3 regions of the Roseibium album genome follow, and region 3 is predicted to be linked to each of the others. Evidence: riboswitches for the same ligand, from Rfam matches in the RefSeq annotation. Region 3 holds a riboswitch; each other region holds the start of a gene.

Region 1 (7,093 bases), 950 kb from region 3:
TACCTTGTGACCGTGACCGAGAGAACGGAACACCATTCCGAAGCCGGCAGTGGATTTGCCCTTTCCCTTGCCCGTATGAACGATCAGCAGCCCCTTTTCGATGGTCTTGGTCGCCATGATCTTGTCGCGCGCCGCCTTTTTCTTGCGCATCTTTTCGGCGTGACGGGCGTTCAGTTCTTCTTCGGTCAGTTCCGGCTTTTCGTTATCAGCTGTCACGGCGCAGGGTTCCCTTCGAGTGTTGATTTCAAGTCCTTCAGCGCAGAATGGGTCGAATTGCGCCTTGGCGTCCAGAGATCTCGGTCAATTGCCTCCTGAAACCGGGCGAGCATTTCGGCATATCCGGCCGGATTGACGTCATTCAGAAAATCGCGAACCTCTTCGGCTTCTATATAGGCTGCATAAAGCTGGTCGAAATGATGGTCTTTGACGGCCCGGGTCGTTGCGGAAAATGCAAAAAGATAGTCAAGCGTTGCGACCATCTCGAATGCGCCCTTGTAACCATGGCGCATGACGCCCCTAATCCATTTCGGATTGGCGGCGCGTCCGCGCACGACCCGGCCGATTTCTTCGGAGAGAGAGCGCACGACCGGACGTTCCGGGCGTGAATGATCATTGTGATAGACCTTTGGAGCATCGCCTTTCAGCGTTTCAACCGTCGCGGCAAGTCCACCCTCAAACTGGTAATAGTCGTCGCTGTCGAGAAGGTCATGTTCACGATTGTCCTGATTGTGCAGAACGGCATCGACAGAGGCCAGACGGGTTTCCAGTTCATTGCGCGCTCCTTCGCCCAATGCGCCCCCGCCATAGGCGTATCCGCCCCAGGTCAGGAAAGTATCGGCAAAGTCTTTTTTCTCCTGCCAGATCCCTTCATCGACAAGGGCCTGGAGCCCGGCTCCGTATGCACCCGGTTTTGATCCGAAGACACGGTACCCGGCGCGTATCGCTGCCTCGTCGGCGCTCAGGCCTTCCGTCTCCAATCTTCTTCTTTCAGACCGCATCCGAGCCGCAACAGGATTCGCGTCAGCGGGTTCTTCAAGAGCTCCGACAGCCCGTGCTGCGCTGTCGAACAGGTCCATCTGGTGGGGAAACGCGTCACGGAAAAACCCGGATACCCTTAAAGTGACGTCGATACGCGGTCGCCCGAGGTCCGAAAGTTTCAGGATTTCAAATCCGGTCACCCTGCCAGATCCATGTTCCCAAACCGGCTGCGCGCCGATAAGCGCCATCGCCTGGGCGATATCGTCGCCACCCGTGCGCATGTTGGCAGTGCCCCAGCAGGTCAGGACCAGTGATTGCGGCCACTCGCCTTCCTCCTGGAAAAAGCGTTCAGCTACAAGATCCGCCGATTGCCTGCCTAGCCGCCATGCGGTTTCAGTCGGGACGGCACGAACGTCGACAGAATAAAAGTTTCTGCCTGTAGGCAGGACGTCAGGGCGCCCGCGCGATGGCGCGCCGGACGGGCCGGGTTCGACAAAACCTCCGCTCAGCGCTGTCAATACGGCGTTCGTTTCAGCTGGTCCCGACGTCATCACCGAGGGTCGAAGTGACCCTTCGATATCGCCCAGGACTGCCCTTGTTTCCGGCCATGCTTCTTTCGCGATCACACTGCCTGCGATCAGGTCACGGCACAACAGCTCGATCCGTTCGACCGTGTCTCCGTTGGAGCGCCAGGGTGCGCTGGAGACATCCTTGAGAATGTCGGGTTTCGCCCCTGTCCAGGTGTCTGAAAAGTCACAATCGAGCGGGTCAAAACCGTGCAAGGACAGATCACGCGCGACAGCACGCTGCAAGCTGTCCTGATGGGCATCCTTGCCGCGTGGCACGCGGGCGAGTGCAGCAAGAAGATCGGTAAGCTGATCGCAAACGGGACTTTGGCCAAGAATGTGCAGTCCATCCCGGATCTGGAGTTCCTTCAGGTCGCAAAGATGCGCGTCGAGTCGAGCAAGGCGTGTGTCCTCATCCATCGTGTCGTCAATGCCAATGTCCAGGTCGAGACCATGACGTGTGGCCGCATCGAGAATGTCGCGGGTCAGTGCTTTCAGACGCCTCGGGTCGACGCCGCTGGCGAGATAATACTCATCCAGTAGCGTTTCCAGCTCTTCTGCCACACCGTGACTTTCGGCCCGCGTCAACGGCGGCGTAAGGTGATCGACAATGACAGCGGAGGTTCTCCGCTTTGCCTGCGCGCCCTCGCCCGGATCGTTTACGATAAAGGGATAGATATTGGGAACAGGTCCGAGCACAGCTTCCGGATAGCAATTCTCCGACAGGGCAAGTGCTTTTCCCGGCAACCATTCCAGATTGCCATGCTTGCCGAGATGAACTATCGCATCGACGCTGAAACTCTGTCGCAGCCAGATGTAAAAAGCGAAATAGTGGTGCGGTGGAACAAGATCCGGATCGTGATAGGTTTCCTTCGGGTCGATATTGTAACCGCGTGCGGGCTGGATACCGACGACCTGATTGCCGAAGCGATGAAGTGCCAATCTGAATTTCCCGTCGACGAGGTGCGGGTCCTCCTCCGGAGCTCCCCAACGACCGGTCACGGCTGTTTTCAGCTTGTCCGGCAACCTGCTGTATGAACGCTGGTAGTCGACAAGGGAAAGTTCCTCGAAACACACGCGTTCCCTTCGCCCGGGCAACGCATTGGTGACGCCGGATGCAAGAATGTCCAGCAGACCGGCAGAGCTTTCCGGAGCGTTGCCGGTGTCATATCCCGCTGCGCGCATTGCAGCCAGCAGTGACACACAGGAAGCCGGAGTATCGAGGCCGACACCATTGGCGAGACGGCCATCCTTGTTCGGATAATTCGCCAGGATCAGGGCTGTCTTTTTTTCGCTTTCCGGGATTTTTCCGAGCCTTGCCCAGTTGGCCGTCAGGTCCGATACGAATCCGATCCGGTCCGGCACCGGCGTGAAGCGAACGGGAGTTGACTGGGTGGCTTCATCAAAAACGCCTTCTTCCTTGAAGGAGACCGCGCGGGACAGAATACGGCCGTCGATTTCGGGCAGAACCACATGCATCGCCAGATCGCGGATCGACAGGCCCTGATCACTCTCCTCCCAGCCCTCCTTCGAAGACGAGGAGAACACCACCTGCAATACCGGCTTGTTGATCCTGTCCAGGGGGGTCGGCTGATGTGTTCTTCCTGCCTTGGAGACCGCAAACGCCGTGCCGTTCAGGACGACGTCCGGCTTCGCTCCGGCGAAGAGGCTTTCCAGGATCGCAACGGATTCCGCTTCCTTCAAACTGGAAACAAAGATCGGCAAGGCGTTGATGCCGGCCTGATCGAGCACCTCGATCAGCGAATCGACAGGTGCTGTCTGCGCGCCCTGGACCAGTGCCCGATAGAAGGTGATTGCTGCGACCGGTCTGGATTTTTCTGTCCAGGTGGCCTTTAACGTATCCAGGTCGGCTGCCGGTTGGCCTTTCTGATAGATCCCTGCACGGGGTAGCGGTACCGGTTGCGCAGGCTCGTCCCCCGAGCCGAGCAGAGAGGCAGCAAAACGCAGCGCGTTGGCATAGTTTCCCGCACCGCCTTCAACGCAGTATCGCCAGAAACGGTGCACTTCCTCCTTCGTCCGTGTCGACCTTGCCGTCAGCGCCTCGTCCCATTTGTCGTCGCCCGGGACAACAATGAGATCGAGGCCATACGCCCGAACTTCCTCTTCGAAGCGCTCGATCCCGTATCGCCAGTATTCAATGCCGCCCAGAATGCGCAGGATGACCAACCTGGACCCTCGCACGGTCTGTTCCGCATAAAGGTCCACCGAATAGGGATGCGACAACGCCATGAGGTTGGCCAGTCTCAGACTCGCGCAGTCGGTCCCCAGCGCAGAATGTGCGGCAGAAAAACTGCCCAATTCCGTGTCGGCTGCAGACAGGAACAGGATGTCGGCCGGTGCCTGCCCCAGATCGACAGCGTCACCGCCGTCGTCAATTCTGCGCGTCTGGCTGGCGAGAATGTGCATCAGGTCGTGTCTTCTTCTTGCTGTTTCCCGACGGGGAGTTTCCCGAGCAGGACCAATTCCCTGGAAAATTCGCCGATATCAGGCGGCAGCTCTTAGGGTGCCAAGCAATGCGCTCACAGCTTCAAGATCGAAACCCTTGAGACCGATCACGACCAATCTGCCGGAACTCTCGGCGCCAGCCGCAAACCAGGTCTCCACGCGTGGGCCAACTGCCTGAACCATGGCCGGCGCCGATTTGCCTTCTATCCGAACCGCACCCTTGATCCGAAGCACACCTTTAAGTGCCATTGCTTCAAGAACCTTCGTTTCGGCTGTTTTCAGTGCGTCGAAGGCGGGAACCTCAAGAACGTGGCTCTCGAAATCGTCATGATGGTGGTGATCATGATGGTGATGGTGGTCATCATGATCTTCGTGGTCATCATCGTGATGATGATGGTGATGCTCGTGCCGCGCCGCCATATCATCTTCAGCTGCGGACTGGCGGCCGAGCAATACCTCGATCGGCAGCGTGCCATTTTCCGAGGAGACGATGTGAACCGCCGGGCGGATCTCTGCCTGAATGCCGCTTTCGACCGACTTCAACGTGTCGGCTGCCACAAGATCCGCCTTGTTGAGAACAACAAGGTCGGCGCAACGCAGTTGGTCTTGAAACAGTTCCTCAACCGGACTTTCGTGATCCAGTGCCTCGTCCGCGGCACGCTGTGCCTCCAGGGCTTCCTCGTCGAGTGCGATCCGGCCCTCCGCCAAGGCAGCAGCGTCGAGGACCGTCACCACGCCGTCGACCGTCACCCTGGTCTTGACACTCGGCCACGAGAACGCCCGCACGAGCGGCTGGGGGAGTGCCAGACCGGACGTTTCGATGACAATATGCTCTGGTGGTGTTTCCCGGGAAAGCAGCATTTCCATGGTTGGCAGGAAGTCGTCGGCGACCGTACAGCAGATACAGCCGTTGGTGAGCTCGACAACTTCCTCGGCAGCACAATCGGGGTCGGCACAGCCATTGACCAGGGATCCGTCAAAGCCCATGTCGCCAAACTCGTTGACAATCAAGGCAATTCTCTTGCCGTTGGCGTTTTGCAGAAGATTGCGGATCAGCGTCGTTTTTCCGGCGCCCAGAAACCCGGTGACAATCGTTGCCGGAATTTTCTGACCCGGCTGCAGGTTCTGTGTCGTCATGGTGTGATTTCCAATTGCGTGTGGGGTTTCATCAGCAAGGGCAGACCGGCAGCCACAAAGACGACCTGGTTGCAAGCGTCAGCGATATCCTGATTGAGCCGTCCCTGCGCATCGCGGAACGACCTTGAAAGACTGTTCTCCGGCACGATCCCCATGCCGACTTCGTTTGATACGAAAATGCAGGCACCTCGCACCTGCCTGATTGCGGCACAGAGTTTTGCGGCGTGGGCCGGAATATCCCTGTCGGCGAACGTCAGATTGGAAAGCCAGAGCGTCAGGCAGTCCACCAGCAGCACCCGCCCGGGACGGCACTCGGACAAAAGCAGGTTTTCAATGTCGAGCTGCTCTTCAATCGTGATCCAGCCGTCGCCACGCTGTTGCCGATGCGCGGCAATCCGGTCCGCCATTTCATCATCATACGCTGCACCGGTTGCAACGTAGACCTTTTCCAGACCGGAATTTATGGCAAGGCGTTCGGCGAAACGGCTCTTGCCGGAACGGGCACCGCCGAAGACAAGCGTGGACCTTGATCCTGAACTTTCGCTCACATCTTTCTCCCCGCTGTCCACCCGACAGCGCCAAGGGTTGCACAATTGACGGCCGGTCTCCTGGCTCACGGCTGGTTGCCTCCTGCACCCCTTCCCGGTCTTCCCTGACCAGTGGTTTTCGTGCAGTCGCTCGCCGTTTACAGTTGCGGGGGCAGCTCCGGATTGGCGTCAGACGCAGACACCGGATTCCCGTTTCATCCGGATCAGGCCATTTGCCGTCACCGAAACCGTCGAAATCCTTCCTAAACACATATTCAGCCGGAGACAAGCACCGGAATCGATCTTCAGAAAAGGTCTCGGCAACGGCGGCAGGCGCCGAACCCACGCCTTCCAGGCGCAGCCACCTCGCGGAAAGACGGTTTGAAGCCAGTAAACGAGCTCAGTGGTTTGAACAGTTTTCCAAAGTCCAGATTATCATTAGCGCCCTGTTATCCTTGCTATTTTCCACTCCAGAAACAAAAAAATGATGACAGGGTGAAAAAAACACGCGCGGGGGCTTGGCAAACGGATCAAGCCTTTGATATACGCATCTCCATCGACGGGATCGGTTTCGCACCGGCCCCGACGTGGTGATCCCCAGTAGCTCAGTTGGTAGAGCAAGCGACTGTTAATCGCTGGGTCGCTGGTTCGAGTCCGGCCTGGGGAGCCATTTTTTCCAAAAAAATTTCGAGTTCGCGCGTGCCGGCAGCAACATATGATGCCGTCTGAATGAGCGTAGAGCGTCTGACAAGCGAAGTGGCAAGGTCGGGTGAACCGCCCTCACCGATTTGCTTCAGACGAACGACCAGCGTTCCATCCAGCGTTCACCGTCCATGTCCCAGTTGGAGGCCATGGCCTCGCTGACAACCACATCCTTTGCCGTTGCAAAGACATAGTTGGCGAACATCGGAACGATCGCGCCGCCATCCTCGTTCAGGATAGACTGCATTTCATAGTACATCGTCCGTCGCTTGTCGGTGTTCAACTCGGCACGAGCAGCGACCAGAAGATCGTTGAATTTCGCGTTGTCCCAGAATGTGTCGTTCCACGCTGCACCTGAGGCATAGGCGGTCGTGAACATGGCATCTTCAACCGGACGACCACCCCAATAGACCGCCGAAAACGGGTCTTTCATCCAGACATCCGACCAGTAGCCATCATTCGGCACCCTGTTGATGTCGAGAGTTATCCCCGCTGCGCCTGCCGATTGCTGGTAAAGGACCGCGGCATCCACGGCTCCGGGAAATGCGGCATCCGCCGCCGAAAGCGATACTGACAAGCCGTCAAGTCCGGCTTCCTTCAGATGGAACCTTGCCTTGTCCGGATCATAGGTTCTTTGTTCAAGTTCGCTGTTGAAGAATTGCTGACCTTGTCCGATCGGATGATCGTTTCCGACGGCGCCGTAGCCGAAGAGGATCT
Region 2 (7,093 bases), 170 kb from region 3:
GACGGATTTCGGTGTTGACCGGGCCGGTGCGTCGCTTCCCTACACGGCAACAATGGTCGGTTTTGCCGTTGGAAACTATATTCTCGGGCGATTTGTCGACAGGTTCGGCATCGTCCCACCCGTCATCGCGTCTGCTCTGTTTTTGGGAGCGGGTTTTGCACTTGCCGCCGTTTCTCCGAATATCCTGCTGTTTACGGTGGCCCAGGGCGTATTGATCGGCCTCGGAACAGCGGCAACGTTTGGCCCGCTCGTGGCCGACGTCTCGCACTGGTTCCTGAAACGCAGGGGACTTGCGGTAGCCTGCGCGGCAAGCGGCAACTATCTTGCGGGGGTTCTCTGGCCGTCCTTCATTAAATGGAGCCTTGTCAGCAACGACTGGCGAGAAACCTACCTGTTGATCGGTGCGCTTTGTGTGGTGCTGATGGTCCCGCTCGCGCTGGCCTTGCGCCGCCCGCCACCCGCGTCCGCCCTGAGCGCCCTGCCCTCCGGCAACACTTTCGGCGGTCAGCCGAGCGGTCTCTCTCCGACTGCGCTGCAATTCCTCCTTGTGGTCGCCGGTCTTGGTTGCTGCGTGGCAATGTCCATGCCGCAAGTGCATATCGTCGCCTATTGCGTGGACCTTGGATACGGAATTGCGCCTGGCGCCGACATGATTGCCCTGATGACAGGGGCCGGTGTCGTCAGTCGCCTTTTGTCGGGATATCTCGCCGACAAAATCGGTGGCGTGTGGACACTTCTGATCGGGTCGGTCCTGCAATGCGCCGCTCTCTTCCTCTACATTCCATTCAACGGGCTCGCGTCGCTTTACCTTGTGTCGCTGATCTTTGGCCTGTCGCAGGGCGGCATCGTTCCCAGCTATGCGGTCATTGTGCGGGAATATCTGCCCGCGCGCGAAGCCGGGCAGCGTGTCGGACTTGTCATGATGTCAACGATCCTCGGCATGGCCCTGGGTGGCTGGATGTCCGGTCTGATCTATGACCTGACCGGTTCCTACCAGGCAGCATTCCTCAATGGTATCGCCTGGAATTTCCTCAACATGGCGATCATGGTCTTCATCCTGTTCAGCGGCCGCCGCTCCCGGCCCGCGATCGCAACAGGAATATGAAGAACACTCCGCCGATCAGGCCGGTCACGATGCCGATCGGCATGTCTTCCGGTGACATGAGCGTCCGTGCCAGGATATCGGCCCAGATGAGGAATATCGCCCCCAAAAGCAGGCTGGCAGGCAGAACACGCCTGTAGCTTCCCCCCACAAGAAACCGCGCGATATGCGGGATCATGAGCCCGACGAATCCGATGATGCCCGAAAAGGCAACCATCACGCCGGTGATCAAGGCGCCGACCACGAACACGACCAGCCGGAACCGCGCCACGGGGATGCCGAGCGTGGACGCGGTTTCGTCTCCGATGGTCATCGCATTGAGGTCTGCCGCCTTCGCCAGAAGATAGGGGACAGTCAGCACGAGTATGCCGAGAGGAAACAACAGGTGGTTCCACTGCGCCAGCCCAAGTCCGCCCAGCATCCAGAACACAACCGTATGTGTCGCGCGCGGATCTCCCATGAAAATCATGATGTTTGCCAGGGACATGATGATGAAGGAAACAGCGACACCTGCCAGAACCAGTCTGTCGGCGCTTGTTGCGGAGGCAAAATGCGTAACCCCGAGCACGATGAGCGTTGCGACGAGCGCGCCCGCGAATGCCATTAGAGGAACCGTCAGCAGCCCCAGGAACAGTCCCGTGTGCAAAAGAGCCAGGATCGCCCCTGCCGCACCTCCGGACGAAATACCGAGCAGGTGCGGGTCCGCGAGCGGATTACGGGTGACCGATTGCAGCGCGGCACCCACAATAGCAAGGCCTGCACCGACAAAACCGGCCAGCAATGTGCGCGGAAGCCGGATGTCCCAGACAATTGCCTCTCTTCCCCTGGACCAGTCGATTTCGACGGCGCCGGGCAACAGTTTGTTGGCAACGACCCCGAACACCGTACTGGCCGGGACCGAAATGGCCCCCACCGAGACGGCCACGACCACGGAAATGATCAGCACAAGCCCGCCGGTCATCAGCATGAGGCCGAACCCCCAGCTTGATGGCGGCGAACTGCTTTTCTGCACGCTGTCCCTCGATATTTCCGCGGTCGGTCGCTGCAACAAGGTTTACTCTCCCCAGAAGGCTTCTGCCAGTTTCTTGATAGCTTTGATGTTGCGCGGACCAGGTGTCGCCTCGACATATTCGAGCGTAACGAACCGGTCGTTCCTGACGGCGTCGATTTCAGCCAATGCAGGATTCTGCATCATGAAATCTCTCTTCTGCTCAGCCGTCACGTTTCCGTAGTTTACGATAACGATGAATTCCGGGTCCTTTTCGACCACGGTTTCCCAGTCGATCTTGGCCCAGCTCTTTTCGAAATCGTCAAGTACATTGACACCCCCCGCAGCTTCAATGAGTGCCGTTGGCATGGCATAACGCCCTGCGGTGAACGGTCTATCTTCACCACTATCATAGACAAATATTTTCAGAGGCTTATCGCCGGGTCTTAAAGAAGATTTATAGCTATCGAGTTCGGCCTTGTAACCGGCGACCAGATCATGTGCCTGATCTTCGACACCGAAGATCTTACCCAGATTGATCAGGTCATTATACATATCCGCCATCGACACTTTCGGTTTTTCACCGATGTGGATGCACGATTCGGTCAGTTCGTAGACCTGAATGCCGAAGGGCTCGAGCGTTTCCGGGGTCACCTCTCCACCGACCTTCATGCCGTAGTTCCAGCCGGCGAAGTAGAAGTCCGCATCAGCGCCAATCAGGACTTCCTTGGTTGGATACTTTGCGGAAAGTTCCGGTAGTTCCAATACGCCGTCACGCATTTCCTCATCGAGCGTTTTCCATCCTGAAATGCCGGTATAGCCAACCATATGATCGCGGAGGCCGAGAACGAGCATCATTTCGGTGAGGTTGACATCATTGGAAACGGCCGCCATTGGCGGAGCGTCGAATGTCACTTCTCGATCGCAGCTTTTTACCGTGGTCTGTGCCAGCGCAGATCCTGCAAAAACGGTGGTCGCGAGGCCGATTGCCAAACGTTTCATGGAATTCTCCGGTACTTAAAGATGAAAGGTAAGATGTGCTTGTTCGCTCGGCGCAAGTTGTTCCAGTCGCGCCTGCACGGAATAGGCTTTTTCGATGTGGTCCGGTGTCAGAACGTCTTCCGGTTCTCCGAACGCGACCGCCGCCCCTTTGTGCAGCAACAGGACGCGGTCGCAGACGCGGCCGGCAAGGTTCAGATCGTGCAGGCTTGTGACGATAGTGATGTTGAGGCTGGATATCAGCGCAACGATTTCCAGCTGGTGGCGAATGTCCAGGTGGTTGGTCGGCTCATCCAGAATGAGCAATTCGGGCTCCTGGGCAAGTGCACGGGCAACCATCACCCGCTGGCGCTCGCCACCGGAAAGCGTTCCGAAGGATCGCGCGGCGAGCGGCAGCAATCCCATCCGGTCCAGGGCACCTTCGGTAATTTCGAAGTCGTCGCTGCCATTTCCGGCAAACCCCGTCCCGTGCGGACGGCGGCCCAGTGCGACGATCTCCCGGACGGTCAATGCAAAATCAGTGGGCTGCTCCTGCAGGACGGCAGCAACTTTCTTGGCGGTCGATCTCGCGGACATTTTCCAGATATCCTGACCGTCGAGAAAGATCGCACCGGTACTCGGCCTGTGAAAACGATAAAGTAGACGCAGAAGCGTGGATTTGCCCGCACCGTTGGCACCGGCCAGTCCCAGAACCTGGCCTGCGGCGAGATCGAAACTGACGGGATGCAGGATGGTATTGCCCTGCCCCGCGCGCCATCCGGCCTGCCTGGCCGAAAGGGCCGCGCCACTCATGAAACGGTTGCCGTATCTGCTTCGGTCACGCTCATTGCGGCCGGTATGCGCGCGAGTGCCGATCGCCGGAGTTTGCCGGGACGGTCCGCAGAGTTGCACCAGCCATTCGCCAGAACCCTGTACTGCCGGGCAAAGGCAACCAGATCATCAATATCCGTCTCCGGATCGATGTCACCGAAAAGATAAGTCGCCTTTTCATTGGCTCTGTAGGCAACCGTGCAGGGCCGTGAGCATCCTGCCATGCACGCGATACCTGAAACTTCAAAGTCGTTTCCGGCAACCGGTAAGGCGCAGGTCAAGGCCTCCCGCAGCTTGGCGATCAGTTCAAAACCCGGCCGAAAGTCGCTGCCATTGTGCCTGCAGGACGTACAGACGAATATCTTGTGCGATTCACGACTCATCTGCCATCCCCGACGTTTCCACGTGTTTGTCACCGCCCGAATCCGAGCTGCCCGATTGTTCATGATCAGACCGCCGATCCGGAATCTGCACCTCATTTAAAAGGCTATGTCGCAACTTATGTAATGTTATTACATTACGTTCACTTTTCGATGCAAGCGGAAATCTGCAGCCATTGGGGCACATGGCTCTGGCTGCGCGTTCGCCCAAAGCACCGGCCTTGGCTAGAAAAACGGGTATGAAATCAGCATTTTCGTTTCTGGTCCGGTTCATTTCGCCCTCCGCGATTACACGGGGCTTGCAGGAACCGAAGGTCTAACTCTGTCAGCGATCGCTGTTTTGCCATGCCATCCGCTCCTCCGGAACACCCCGTCCGGGTTGAAGTTTGTGATGAAATGGCAGGTCTCCTGACTTGCGGGTCATGGCTTGCCTGATCCTTCCCGGGGTCTCCCCAGTGGCGCTTTCAGGTTTGCTCACCGCTCACAGTTGCGGGGGCAGTCACGGACTTGGTGCCTTTTGGCTACGCCGCACCGTGTTCCCTTTTAATCCCGATCCGGCTCCGGATACGAGAACCATAAGACCATTGATTGGCTGAAATTGAGGAAGCTGTCAATCGACAAACCGACCTGTGTCTTCCAGGCAGCGACATATGGCAATTTCAGCTGGTTTGAACCGTTTCTGTTACCTTGTTGCCGCGGTCCAACTCGACAAGAGTCCAAAGAACCAACAGTGCCGTGCAGATGTAGCCGGGAGGGATTGAGCGGGCTTCGTTGGAACAAGACTTCTCGATCATGTGGAGCCACAATCAAATGTCAGGACCTCAAGACAGGAATGGTTTCGACCAGCCGCCCAGACGATAGTCCAGCACCTCATGCATGACCGGATCATCGCCGGTGAAAAAGTGTGAATGCGCGAGCTCGCGAACATTGGTTGCGTTCAATTCAAGACAGTATATGCGGTATCCAGTCCTTCCCCTTGAAATTTATAGCGCCAAAGAAAAAGAAAATGGGCATTGATACCAAGCATAATCCGAATAATCTTCTACTCACCGGGCAAACTTCCAAATTGATTGCATAAAAGAGAGACCGCCACCCGAAGATGAAAAACCTGATTACTAGTTGTATGATCTTGGTTGCAGTGGTTCTTACCCCGGTATTCGGTGAGGCAGCCGATGACACCAAATCCATATTGATGATCACTTGGCGTGGCCTCACGCCTGCCGAAGAAGGGTTCGTCGAAAAACTGGGCGAACTTGGCATCGATGCCGACATTGATCACTTTGACGCAAACCGTGACCAGACAGAACTGGCCGGGTTTTTACGGGAAAATCTCGACGTTCTGAAAACACGGGACCTGATCTACACCTTCGGAACGACCGTCACGCAGACAGTCAATAATTTCGACATCGCAAATGTGCCCCGTGTGTTCAATATCGTGGCCGACCCGGTCGGTGTCGGACTGGTCGGGTCCCTGGATTGCCCGCCCCCCGGCATGACCGGTGCCAAGATGTCCCTGTCACCGGACGTGAACCTGGAGTTGTTTCGAAAAATTCACCCTGTCCAAACCATGGCGATCCTGTTTGATCCGCGGGAAAACAACGCTGTCTCAGAGGCCGACCACCTCACGATTGCAGCAGAAAAACTCGGCATCACTCCCAAGCGGCTTCGCTTTGCACCGGATGCGGACGAAACCGATCTTCAGCTTTCATCTCTGATCCCGCAGCTTGAAGGCGTCGACGCGCTTTACGTCACCGCTTCATCGTCGTTCATCGCACATTCCGGGATCCTCAAGGAGATCATTCCGGACGACCTCGTCAGCATCGGATCGTCAACGGCCTATATCGACGAAGGAATAACGCTCGCCTTTGGTACAGAGTATCGTGAGCGAGGAGAGGCAGCAGCGGAATTGGCGGCGAAAATTCTGCTGGACGATGTTCAGCCAAACAAGTTGCCGATCGACGAAATCGACGCTGCTGACGCTATCCTCTTCGTGAATGCAGACAGCAAGGCTGCGTCAACGCTTCGCCTTGAGAATGCGACCAACACTGTGGTCTACAAGTAGGTTCGCCTGTCTTGCAGACACATTGAAGGCCCCTGGGACAACAAACATATACAGACCCGGTCAACAGCTGATAGCTTTTCGCGATGCCGCATCTATTTCTCAACAGGCCCAGAAATTTCGATCTGCTGGCCAAGCACGAAACCGTACGCAAGGACCTTGTCTGGGAAAGTCTCAACGCCGCGCTCTACAAGATCGGCGGGGTGATTTTCATCATCGGCAGCGTACTGTTTTTTCCAGCCTTCGCGAAATACGCAGATATCGGCGCCTGGTCCTTCATCGCGGGTTCCGTGCTCTATCTCGTAGTCACAGGACACGACCTTCTGGAAGTTTTCAACGCGGGTCGCCACCGTGAAGGTGAACCCTCTGTCTGGGACAGACTGGAAACCCTGGCTGCACTCACATACGTCACTGGAACGATCCTTTTCATTGTCGGAAGTGTCTGTTTCCTGAAACGGTATGATGCCACCGAGGCGGGCGCGTACTGTTTTGTTGTCGGCAGTCTCCTGTTTGTGGTCGGTGCGGTTGTGAATGTCCTGCAAATCATCACTGCCGGATCTCTGATCAAGCTTCAATTGATGAACCTGACAGCCTTGTCCTTTGTGACCGGATCGGTGCTGTTTGCCGTTGCGTCTGTGCCTTATCTCTGGACGATTGAAAGCAAATCCGATGCGCGTGAACTTTTTTCTTATCTGGCGTTTTTGTATCTGACCGGCAGCATCCTTTTCCTGCTGGGCGGGGTCTTCAACTATTGG
Region 3 (7,093 bases):
CGAGGATGGCCTGCTTTCCGGCCAGAACCTTCTTGCCAATGATACGGATGCCGACGGAGAAGGCCTGTCGGTGGCGTCGGTCAACGGCTCTTCCGCTTCAGTCGGCTCGCAGATCGTGCTGGATTCCGGTGCGCTGCTGACGGTGAATGCCGACGGCACGTTCTCTTATGACCAGAACGGTGCATTCGATCACCTGGGCGATGAAGAGACTGCAACGGAGACCTTCAGCTATGTTGCCAGTGACGGAGAGGGGAACTCCGAACCGGCAACGGTGACGATCACCATTGAAGGATCGCATGACAACACGGCACCGGTCTCGGCCGACGACAGCTACACTGTCGGTGAGGATGGCCTGCTTTCCGGCCAGAACCTTCTTGCCAATGATACGGATGCCGATGGTGACGGCCTGTCGGTTGCCTCCGTCAACGGCTCTTCCGCTTCGGTCGGTTCCCAGATCGTGCTGGATTCCGGCGCACTGCTGACGGTGAATGCCGACGGCACATTCTCTTATGACCAGAACGGTGCCTTTGATCACCTGGACGATGAAGAGACCGCAACGGAGACATTCTCTTATGTTGCCAGCGACGGCGAGGGGAACTCCGAACCGGCAACGGTGACGATCACCATTGAAGGATCGCATGACAACACGGCACCGGTCTCGGCCGACGACAGCTACACTGTCGGTGAGGATGGCCTGCTTTCCGGCCAGAACCTTCTTGCCAATGATACGGATGCAGATGGTGACGGCCTGTCGGTTGCCTCCGTCAACGGCTCTTCCGCTTCGGTCGGCTCGCAGATCGTGCTGGATTCCGGTGCGCTGCTGACGGTGAATGCCGACGGAACATTTGACTATGATCCGAATGGCGCGTTTGACGAACTCGACGCCGGTGAAAAGGGCGCCGACAGCTTCACCTATCAGGTCTCGGACGGTAACGGTGGCCTTGATACGGCGACGGTGAACCTTACCATTGACGGTGAGACAACACCCGATGAGGACCCGATTCCGGATCCGGTTCCGGGCACCGACAAGCCGGTGGTCATCGATTTCGAAGGTCTGGCACCTGGTGAATACATGGGCGAGGCAGGATTCTCACTCGCGGGGATCAACGTCACGACAGATGGCCAATTGGCAGGCTCCCTGTCCGGGGCGACATCAGGCTTCACGATTTCGGCAGGTGGCTCGGATTTCGATCTTGACGGCATTTTGCTTCAATCCGTGACCCGCAGGGCGCGCGTGACTGTTGAAGCCTATGATGACGGTGTTCTTGTCGGATCGATGAAGGTTCGCATCAACTCAAAAGGCACTTACGAACTTGAACTGGATGAAAGGTTCGACAGCGTCGATGAAGTGGTGGTGAGCAGCCGAAGGGACAAACCCTTTTATGTCGACAACATCTCACTGGTGACGCAGACGGAAGGACCGTCCGGAGGCAATCAGGGGCCCGTCGCGTTCGATGACAGTTTCGCGACGAACGAATCTGGTGTTGTGAGCGGTAACCTTCTGGGCAACGACAATGATCCGGACGGTGGCGAAATGTCCTTGCAGACCGTTGCCGGCCGATCCGACGGCACGGCAGTTCTCGCTTCAGGCGCCATTGTCACATTCGCGAGCGACGGCACGTTCAGCTATGATCCGAATGGTGCATTTGACCATCTTTCCGACGGTGAAACGGCAACCGACATCTTTGTCTATGACGTTGCAGACAGCAATGGCGGAACCGACACGGCCGAAGTGGAAATAACCCTCAATGGCGAGGGAACGTCACCGGTGGAGACCCACATCGGTTTCGAAGGCGGCTCTCCGTGTCGCTGGTTTGACGAAGAAGATGAATTCGTCTTCACCAACACCTACGTGACGGCCCGCACTCGGGGTGTCTCGGAAGGAGATTACGCAGGACGCAGCTATGGTGACAGCCTTTCATTTGCGCGTGCCGACGGCGAAAGCTTCGATTTCGAAGAAGCAACCTTCACGGCTTTGGGCTGGCGCAAGGCGACTGTCACCGTAGAAGGTTATCTGGATGGCGAACTCGTCGGTGTGGAAGATTTCCGCATTCGCGCAAACAAAGAAAAGACGCTTTCCCTGTCCGATGAGATCTTCGATGAAGTTGATGAGGTCGTTGTAACGTCCAATTATGGCGTCATACTTGACGATATGACCCTTATGGTTTGATCCGTTTATCGGCACTGCGATACCGTGGACCGGGCAGACAGGTGGATCTCCTGTCTGCCTTTTTGCGTGATGGAAGGGTGGCCAGGTCGGCTCCCGTGACTTCCGTCATGCGTCAAATTTGCATCAGCCGGCTTCGTTCAAGACATGACCGGGCAACGCCCGTGGAAAATATGTGACGATGCCGCATTTCGACGGCTCACGGCAAAAATGCGCTTGCACCTGTTCCTGGAAAGAGGCAATCCTCGCTTATGGATGGTTCCGCCGATACGAACGTGAAGGCGGATGAAATGGGAACACGGTGAGGCGTACCCAACAGGGGCCTAGACCGTGGCTGCCCCCGCAACTGTGAGCGGCGAGCAAAGCCCGACATGCCACTGGCCGATATGGCCGGGAAGGCGGGCTGCGCAAGGACCCGTAAGCCAGGAAACCTGCCATCCAAACGGTCGCTCCGACCAATTCAGGAAACCTATCGCGCACGGAGGGTGCGCAAAGGAGAAAAACATGCATATCGAACCTGGCATCGTTGATGGTGCCAAAATCGTACTCAGCTATGGCACGGCTGCCGCTTCCTTCGGTCTACTCGGAAAACTCGCGCTTGATACGGTGCGCAAAAGTGGTGTTTCCGGTCTTGCCGTCCGTTCCCTGATTACCTCGCTTCTGGTCTTCAGCTTTTTCGAGCTGCTGCCGCATTACCCGGTCGGAGTGTCCGAGGTGCACTTCATTCTCGGCGCAACCCTGTTCCTGATGTTCGGTGCGGGACCTGCGGCGATCGGCCTGGCCGCCGGCCTTGCCCTGCAGGGTTTCCTCATCGCTCCGTTCGATCTGCCGCAATACGGCATCAACGTGACAACTCTGATCGTGCCGCTGTGGGCCGTGAGCCTGCTGGCAAAGAAAATCATCCCTGAAAAAACGGCCTATGTGGATGTCTCCTATGCGCAGGCCCTGGCGCTGTCGACGACCTATCAGGGGGGTGTTGTCGCCTGGGTCGCCTTCTGGGCATTTTACGGACAGGGTTTCGGCGCAGAAAACCTGGCGTCAGTCGGGACTTTCGGAATTGCCTACATGCTGGTCGTTCTGGGTGAGCCCCTTCTGGACCTGGCCGTTCTTGCGGGAGCCAAGACACTGGCACCATTCACAAGAACGATGGCGTTCAACAGCCGTCTTCACCAACCTGCTGCCTGAAACGCGGGCTGTTTTCAAATACGGGAAAGGGCGGCAACGGGCCGCCCTTTTTTTTGGCGATGGCACTGGTGGTATCGGTTCAGGGGAAAAACCCGATCAGGTCGGCTGCACTTTCCAGAACAACATCCGCATGCGGCGAAAGTTCCTGCCGTGCGCTCGTTCCTGTCAGAACTCCGATCGTCAGGCCGGCACCGGCAGCATGAGCCATTTCGATGTCGTGGGTGTTGTCGCCGATGACCGCGATTCCAGACGTGGGAACGCTGATCGCGTCGGCAAATCCATGCACCATGCCGGGTTCAGGTTTGGGACCGTGACCTGTGTCATACCCCGTCACGAAGTCGAATTTCGGTGCAAGGTTCGTGCCCTCCAGAAAGGCGCGGATTGCAGCTTCGCTGTCGCTTGAAGCAACCCCCAGCCTGAAGCCACGCGCCAGGAGCGCATCCACTGCCTCTCGAATGCCAGGCAGAGGGGCGGCATCATGCATTTTTGAAACAAATATGCGGTCGAGCTCAGTGGTCAGATCCGCGAGGCCAAAATCCGCACCTCCGGCTATCCAGGCCTCGGCGATTTCTTCAGAATTGCCCGCAGCAAGCAGCGACCCGGCCTCCGATCTGCGCGTTGCAAGATCCAGTCCGGTCAGCTCAAGAAACCGCTCTGCATCGGTTGTCACACCTCTTGAAGCCAGCCTCGCCGCTTCCTCGTAGGCAGGTGTCCAGGTTGCGTCGAAGTCGAGCAGGGTGCCGTCCTTGTCGAAGAGGATCGCTTTTGTTGCGGCTTTTTTTCTTCGCAGTTCTTCAGACGTCATGCGGGCCTCTGATGTGTGCTTTGACTCTTTGGGTGACATCGGCACTCTATTCGAATTTCTCTCTGCAGGGAGATCGCAAAAGCGGCATTTTCAGATGTGAAAAAAAATCAGCGGCTGCGACAACAACGGCAATTCTACCGGCGAGCAACCCCAAAGCTCGCCAGATCAAGATTTCCACTCCAGCGCCATGCACCGAGAAACGGTTCGGACAATGTCCTGCGTCCGTGTACTGCCCCCGCCGGATGATGAACAAAGGACCCGGGCGGCGCTTGCCCATATGGCGCGCCTTCGAGAACCCACTCGGCATTCCCGGCGATCACAAAGTATGTTTCTTCCGCGGCGTGGCTGGAAGGCGGGTAGTCGGTCCCGGCCTCGGAGACGAGCAGGCCAACGCGAACCTCGTTGTCCCGGACATGCCCGTCCGGACCGAGCAACTCCGTGGTGTAGAGGCTGTTTGAAACGTCGTCGGCAAGCCCGGTGCCTTGCCAGTGTTCCCAGTCGAGACTGGCCGCGCATCCGAGCACAAGCCTTGCGCAGTCGATGGCGTTGTCGAGTGCACATACCTGCCGAAGCAGTGCACCGGGGTGGTCTCGTGCAGGCCTTGCGTAAAAAGGCCGCTTCGACGCAGCTCTAAGCCTGACTGCGGCTGCGTCACCGCCCGATCTTCCTTCCGCGCTGAAAGCCGATGCAATTGCCAGAAGCAGGGCGTCGAAGGCCAGGCGTTCCTTTGCTGCTAACGTCATCTGCGGCCTCCAGACTGATTTTTCATTTCGGCAAAACGTTCACCCTTGAAGACCCTGACGGGATTGCCGCGCTCCAGCAACCTGTGCAACTGGTTCTGCGCCGACCGGTCCCGCGCAAGGTTCTCCTCTCGCTTGAGGATGAACCGTGCCACCAGCCGGTCAAGGGCAACTCTACGGTTTCTGTGTTGAGAGCGTTCGTCGGTGGAGACGGCAACCAGTCCGGTCGGCAGGTGTGTGACCCGGACTCCACTGTCGGTGGTGTTCTGGTGCTGACCACCGGGACCACCGGAGCGGAAGGTCTCGATCCTGAGCGCACCGGTCTCCAGATCGATCTCCGGCAGGTCCGAATTGTCGACCGAAAACACGCCGACATACCAGTTCTGCCGTCTGTGATGTGCGCGGAAGGGGCTTTTACAGATCCATTGGACGGTGCCGATCCAGGTGTTCGTGAATTCCGGCATCTGATTTCCGGACAGTGTAACCAGCGCGGATGACGGATCCGCGCCGTCGCAGCCACCTGACACATCTGAACTGAACCGCAAGTCGGCTCGCCTTGCCTCGTGTTCCATTTGACGAAGAACGTGGGCGACGGCCCTGCGGCATTCACGGGGACCGTCACCGCTTGTCACCAGGAGGTGCTTTCGACTGGAAGTGCTCATCGCATCGCCCTCCTATCCTTCAGGCGACCGTGTTTGTCCCGCCGCGCGGCTGCGAGTTCCCGGTTCACCGCCTTCTTGAACGTCAACAGCGGTTTCAGCGTTGCAACAGATTGTGCCAAATCGGACGTCCGCAGGTCGTCCAGCACCTGGTTAGGATCCTTGTACGCGTTCGGTGCTTCCTCGATGAGGAGCTGGCGATCCTCGCAGATGACGTGTCCACCAAACGATGTCCGGATCAATCCGTCCCGGTCGGAACGGGTCGTTCCGGCGCGACCGGCCATCGACCGGCGATCATATTTTCGGCCCGAGCCGTGGGCAAGCGAGGCGAGTGCCTCCGGCCTGTTGGCCTTTGGCACCAGCAGATAGCTAAGGGCATCCCGGGATCCGGCGAGCGGAACCAGCGGCATGTCGGCTTTTGCCGCGCCCTTCCTGTGCAGAAGCCCGTCGTCGTGCTCCTCAATCAAGTTGTGGGGTGCGTCCGCAACCAGCCGAAGGTCCGAGCGGAGCGCACGCGCGGCTCTTTCGGCAATCAGCCTTCTATTGAGGCTCGCCCAGCGAACCGCGTCGTTGTGCGCTGCCAGGTAGGTCCGTCCGACGGTGCTGTCGAGGTCCAGCCCGGAAAAACTCTCCAGAACCGTACCGAACACGGCCATGCCAAGTGATCTGGACCCGGAGTGCACCAGCAGCATCAGGTCGCCTTTCCTGATATCCGTGCCCGCAAGCAGGCAATCATCGGACAAGCTGTCGAGCTCCTGCAATTCACAGAAATGGTTGCCGCCGCCAATGGTCCCAAGCGCGACCGGATGAAGATCAGTCGGCAGGCCATCAGCTGCAAGACAAGCGCCGGGGTCTCCATGCCACGGTTCTTCCAGCACACGGATTTTCTGTGCGGCCTTGTCGAGCCGCAGTTTGCGGGCCGGCAGGTCGAGCGCAAACAGGCTCATGCCACAGCCGATATCGTTGCCGATCAGTTGAGGATAGATGCGGTCAGCCAGAATTGCGCTGCCGACCGGGCCGTATTTGCCTGGGTGGAGGTCCGGAAACGCGGCGACATGCGACACACCGGCCAACCTGGAGACAAGATCGAGCTGTTCTTCAGCCGCGCCTTCGATCCAGGTGGTCCTGGAATAGAAACGATGGATGGGCGCAGCATCACTTGAAGACGCTAGCCCTTCCTTTTGAGAAGTGCCCATTTGGGAACCCTTTTGAAAACAGGAAATACATCGGGTGCAAGTCAGTCTTGCACCGGATTGCCTCCACCGCACCGCGAGCGCGGATCAGTACAGGTTTGCCGCCGTCCTGGGCGCGCGCAACATGATCGTCATGTCTTTCTGTCCCGTCTTCAAAAGTCATTGTGCCGCTTGGCGCGGTCGCAGTCACATAAGCCTTGGCCACGCAAACCACAACCCGCCAGCCTTCAGAGCGGACAGTTCGCTGGTGGGTGTTGTGGTTGTGCAACGAGGTCAGGCCGGCCGGACATGCCCGGGGACGAAAAAGATCAGGCGCACCACTGGGCGCGCCTGAAATCGTCAGG

The links. Region 3 has a riboswitch for cobalamin ahead of ACO6TI_RS24775 (energy-coupling factor ABC transporter permease). Riboswitches for the same ligand answer to the same signal wherever they lie in the genome.
Region 1: it holds a riboswitch for cobalamin, as region 3 does, so the genes downstream of both, cobU (bifunctional adenosylcobinamide kinase/adenosylcobinamide-phosphate guanylyltransferase) here and ACO6TI_RS24775 (energy-coupling factor ABC transporter permease) in region 3, are expected to answer to the same signal.
Region 2: it holds a riboswitch for cobalamin, as region 3 does, so the genes downstream of both, ACO6TI_RS23950 (DUF1636 family protein) here and ACO6TI_RS24775 (energy-coupling factor ABC transporter permease) in region 3, are expected to answer to the same signal.

Annotation. Positions count from the first base shown of each region.
Region 1 covers NZ_OZ247583.1:4,427,108-4,434,200, reverse strand. The annotation lists gene cobO (cob(I)yrinic acid a,c-diamide adenosyltransferase) at 1-216, opposite strand, end outside; gene cobN (cobaltochelatase subunit CobN) at 213-3,971, opposite strand; gene cobW (cobalamin biosynthesis protein CobW) at 4,050-5,147, opposite strand; gene cobU (bifunctional adenosylcobinamide kinase/adenosylcobinamide-phosphate guanylyltransferase) at 5,144-5,695, opposite strand; cobalamin riboswitch at 5,729-5,942, opposite strand; tRNA gene ACO6TI_RS20115 (tRNA-Asn) at 6,269-6,344, shown strand; gene ACO6TI_RS20110 (ABC transporter substrate-binding protein) at 6,468-7,093, opposite strand, start outside.
Region 2 covers NZ_OZ247583.1:5,212,802-5,219,894, forward strand. The annotation lists gene ACO6TI_RS23930 (MFS transporter) at 1-1,105, shown strand, start outside; gene ACO6TI_RS23935 (FecCD family ABC transporter permease) at 1,062-2,069, opposite strand; gene ACO6TI_RS23940 (ABC transporter substrate-binding protein) at 2,157-3,092, opposite strand; gene ACO6TI_RS23945 (ABC transporter ATP-binding protein) at 3,108-3,881, opposite strand; gene ACO6TI_RS23950 (DUF1636 family protein) at 3,878-4,282, opposite strand; cobalamin riboswitch at 4,661-4,872, opposite strand; gene ACO6TI_RS23955 (ABC transporter substrate binding protein) at 5,403-6,341, shown strand; gene ACO6TI_RS23960 (YrhK family protein) at 6,425-7,093, shown strand, end outside.
Region 3 covers NZ_OZ247583.1:5,378,621-5,385,713, reverse strand. The annotation lists gene ACO6TI_RS24780 (Ig-like domain-containing protein) at 1-2,170, shown strand, start outside; cobalamin riboswitch at 2,407-2,620, shown strand; gene ACO6TI_RS24775 (energy-coupling factor ABC transporter permease) at 2,672-3,352, shown strand; gene ACO6TI_RS24770 (HAD family hydrolase) at 3,432-4,157, opposite strand; gene ACO6TI_RS24765 (dimethylsulfonioproprionate lyase family protein) at 4,292-4,900, opposite strand; gene prfH (peptide chain release factor H) at 4,897-5,559, opposite strand; gene ACO6TI_RS24755 (RNA ligase RtcB family protein) at 5,556-6,752, opposite strand.